2 regions of the Lysinibacillus sp. NPDC047702 genome follow, and region 2 is predicted to be linked to the other one. Evidence: riboswitches for the same ligand, from Rfam matches in the RefSeq annotation. Region 2 holds a riboswitch; the other holds the start of a gene.
What was found. A riboswitch is a leader RNA that binds a small molecule or an ion and turns the genes downstream of it on or off. The one in region 2 is predicted to bind S-adenosylmethionine.
Positions count from the first base shown of each region.

Region 1: another riboswitch for S-adenosylmethionine. It lies ahead of ACQKIM_RS19865 (methionine ABC transporter ATP-binding protein); the one in region 2 lies ahead of metA (homoserine O-acetyltransferase MetA).

Region 1 is NZ_JBNNMG010000049.1:28,779-30,986, forward strand. Features, by position in the region: gene ACQKIM_RS19865 (methionine ABC transporter ATP-binding protein) at 1-993, opposite strand, end outside; SAM riboswitch class I at 1,077-1,180, opposite strand; gene ACQKIM_RS19870 (thioredoxin family protein) at 1,237-1,548, opposite strand; gene ACQKIM_RS19875 (hypothetical protein) at 1,563-1,904, opposite strand; gene gcvH (glycine cleavage system protein GcvH) at 2,069-2,208, opposite strand, start outside.
Region 2 is NZ_JBNNMG010000024.1:30,760-32,967, forward strand. Features, by position in the region: gene ACQKIM_RS13220 (TrmB family transcriptional regulator) at 1-79, shown strand, start outside; gene ACQKIM_RS13225 (nucleotide excision repair endonuclease) at 124-495, opposite strand; SAM riboswitch class I at 689-799, shown strand; gene metA (homoserine O-acetyltransferase MetA) at 923-1,858, shown strand; gene ACQKIM_RS13235 (bifunctional cytochrome P450/NADPH--P450 reductase) at 2,064-2,208, shown strand, end outside.

The DNA.
Region 1 (2,208 bases), on a different contig from region 2:
GACTGTATTTAAGTAACCTAATGCATCAGCAACATTTGCCTCTGTACCATCAATTTGCACAATAAGTGTACCGTAAGCACCGTTTTTCGTTTGAGAGATATTACCATGCACAATACTGACTTCTACATCAAAGTGCTTGACGAGGTGTGAAATAACAGGTTGCTCTGTTTTTTCGCCGACAAAAATTAGCTTAACAAGTTGTCCAGTTGGATAATTTGCTTTTATTTGTGCAACCGTCTCCTGCGTTTCCTTTGTATCTGTAATTTGAGACACAAATTTTTTCGTAATAGTGGCTTGTGGTGCTTGAAATACTTGTAAAACCTCACCACGTTCTACTATTTCTCCTGCCTCCATTACTGCTACACGATGACAGATTTTACGAATAACGTGCATTTCATGTGTAATTAACACAATTGTTAATCCTAAACGCTCGTTAATATCAACAAGTAAATCCAAGATTGCATCCGTAGTCTCTGGATCAAGTGCTGAGGTTGCCTCATCACATAATAAAACCTCTGGATTATTGGCTAGCGCTCTAGCAATACCGACACGTTGCTTTTGACCACCCGATAGCTGTGATGGATACGCCTGATCACGTCCATCTAAACCAACAAGGGTAATCAATTCTTTCACACGTGCATCACGCTGTGCCTTTGAAACACCTGCGATTTCTAGTGGAAAAGCGATATTTTCAGCAACGGTTCTAGACCATAGTAGATTAAAATGCTGGAAAATCATACTTACCTTTTGTCTAGCATCTCTGAGCTTTTGCCCCTTTATAGATGAAAACTCTTGATTGTTAACCTTCACCGTACCAGATGTAGGCTTTTCTAAGCCGTTCAATAAACGAATCATCGTACTTTTACCAGCGCCACTATAGCCGATAATGCCAAATATTTCACCTTTATTAATGGAAAGGTTTACGTCTTTGACTGCTGTTAATTCGCCATTTGCGGTTTTGTATTTCTTCGTAATATTTTGAAGCTGGATCATAGCGAATACTCCTTTTCTCATATAGAAAACCCCTTCACTCACAGACAAGTAGAAGGGGTCACGTATTTATACGCTCAACCGTTCTCTCATCTTTCAAAGATAAATCTTTGGGTGATTTGGCACCTTTTCACTTTGTGATGGTTGCCGGGCTTCATAGGGCACTTCCCTCCGCCACTCTTCATAAGAGTTCGATATATTTAATGTTTTAGTAATCTATTTGTTACTTTACCATGCTAGCAAACTTCAGTCAATTGATTTTTTTAACAATTCGTATAAAAATGGTACGGATTGAAAAGCATAGATTTTTTCTGTCACTTTTCCGCCATCACAGACGAGTAGACAAGGTACACTCTCGATTTCGTGATCTAAAGCAATCTCCTCAACAAAATTTAGGTTTGCTTTGCCGATTTGAAGCTTAGGCAGTAATTGCTCAACAATCATCATCATTTTCGATGCTACAGCACATGTACCACACAAAGGTGTATATAAATAAAAGGCAGCTCTTTCCCCCGACTGGATAGCCGCGACCCACTGCTCTTTTGACCATTCTTCCATTTTTTCACGCAACCTTACAAAATAAATTGATTATGGATTGAGAAATGTGCTCGTAGCAATATCATTGCTAATATCTTTCTTGGAGTTGTCTCGACTTCTTTATACGTTGGCATTGTACGTAAATGCTCTGCCTCTGGATAATGTCTGTCCATTAATGCCCGCAGCTTATCTCCTGATGGATCTGCATCAAAAAATGTATAAAGCTCACAGCCTTCATATGGATCAAGCAACACTTCTAATTGATGCACACCAATTGTACCATTCGTACAAAGTATTGTGACATCTTCACTTAAAATAGGTTCAATTTGAAGCTTATCCGAACGGCCTTCAACAATTAAGCATTTTCCCTCGAACATCACGCCACCCCCATTAGACATATCCCTTTTCCTTATAATCATTATATCAATTAAGCACTAACGATGGTAATGTTAGACACCCATTGAGAAGCAAACTATCTTACCAGCCATGAAGATAATAAAAAACGTCGGTAAATGCCGACGTTTTTCTATTAGGGCTTGTCTTATTCAGCGATCATTTCTTCGTATTGCTCTGCTGTCATAAGCTTTTCAACTTCTGATGCATCAGCAGGCTCAACAACGATCATCCAAGCTTTTTCATATGGTGATTCATTAACGAATTCTGGGCTATCTTCTAAATCTG
Region 2 (2,208 bases):
TAATCGTCTCCTAAGACGAGATGATCATGAGCTTGAGGAATGGATTACGAAAGAACGAAAAGCATTTTTTGTAGAGTAAAAAATAAAGAATCTGCTTGCCTTTAGAGGCAAGCAGATTCTTTTTTAATAAAATACTTTATCAACATTATATCTAGAGCGGAAAACATTAATGGCATACGTTTCGTAAATTTCACGTTCCATTGGATCTTCTATTTCATAAACTTCAATTTTGAAAATTTCTTGACGATGATTTTTCATAGGTGATACATTGTCTTCAAAATGTTTTTTTATACGTTGACGAATTTTACGCGCTTTACCGACAAATAAAAGCTCATTTTTCTCATTGTAAAATAAGAAGATGCCACCTTTGTCTCGTGTGATTTTATGGAAGTCAATAAAACCATGGTATGGTGTAATTGGTACATCACCAGGCTTTAAATCTTGCTCACGCTGGCGAATCACTAAATCTGGTTTAGGAAATTCAATTTTAATCAAGCTATTCACGTTCCTCTCTGTTACTAAAGGTATATGTTAACATAATCACAGCATGTTTACCATAAAATTTCATATGTTGTTATGATGATTAGTGTTCATCAAAATTTAGCTAAACATGCATAGTAATGACAAAATATTCTATGTTTTATTGATATTCTTAATAGTTCATGTTACAATTCATTTTAATTAAATAATCTTATCAAGAGAAGCTGAGGGATTTGGCCCGATGACGCTTCAGCAACCTCTAACAAATGTTAGAAAGGTGCTAATTCCAGCAAAGGTTTTTTCCTTTGAGAGATAAGAGTGAACGTGGTGAAAATCCCCCTCATTCTATCTCGCATGGAATAAGGGGGATTTTTTAATTTCATAAAAAGTGTCATTGTAAACTTGATTTTGAAGAGGGAAATAAAAGAGAGGGGAATGCAAGATGCCAATTAATATTCCAAAAAACTTACCAGCTGGAGAACATTTACGAGAGGAAAAGATTTTCGTGATGGAAGAGGATCGTGCGAATACACAACAAATTCGTCCATTAAATATATTAATTTTCAACTTAATGCCTGAAAAAGAGAAAACAGAGCTGCAATTACTGCGCTTGCTAGGGAATACGCCACTGCAAGTCAATATTACATTTTTAAATACAGCAACACATGAATCAAAAAATGTTAGTAAATCACATTTACAGCTATTTTACACGACTTTCCAACAAATTCGTCATCGCCGCTTTGACGGAATGATTATTACAGGAGCACCTGTAGAGAAGATGGCTTTTGAAGAAGTGAATTACTGGCAGGAAATCTCACAAATTATGGATTGGTCTAAGAAAAACGTGACATCTATCCTACATATATGTTGGGGGGCACAGGCTGCTTTATATCATCATTATGGAATCGGGAAGGTTGAACTTCCAGCAAAATGCTCAGGTGTTTATTCGCATGTCATTACAGATTTAACAGTCGACTTAGTGCGTGGATTTAGTGATTTATTTACAGCACCACATTCTCGTTATACATCTGTTTCTATTGATGAAGTACGCAATCATCCTGATTTACGTTTACTGTCCTATTCAGAGGATGCAGGTGTATTTATTGTGCAGTCCAAGGATAATAAAAACATTATGATCACAGGTCATCTTGAGTATGATGCAACAACTTTAGCAGATGAATATAATCGAGATGTCGCAAAAGGGTTAGATATTACTGTACCGGTGAACTATTTCCCGAATGACGACCCAGCACATGAGCCAATTAATACATGGCGTGCCCATACCCATTTGCTATTCTCAAACTGGCTGAATTACTATGTTTATCAAGAAACACCATATGAATGGGATTTCGTTGATGAAATTGAATATCATATTTAGTTAAATTTAAATCCGCAAAAAGCCCAATGTCTCAACTTACTAGAGTGAGAGGTTGGGCTTTTGCTATTTCACTCTTTGTTCACAAATACTGCCATTTTTCCCTTGGATAATTTCTAAAAAGTTGAATTCTACTTAATGTTTGGTATATTATTTTATCAAATGATAGATTTAACTATCATTTTTATTTTACTGAAAGAAGGGATTCATGATGATAAGTGTAGAAGATGTTCCAAAACCAAAAACATTTGGTCCACTTGGCCATTTGCCCTTAATCGATAAAGAGCAGCCAACATTATCACTTTGTAAGCTTGCAGAAGAGTATGGGCCGATATATCGATTAGAAATCCCAG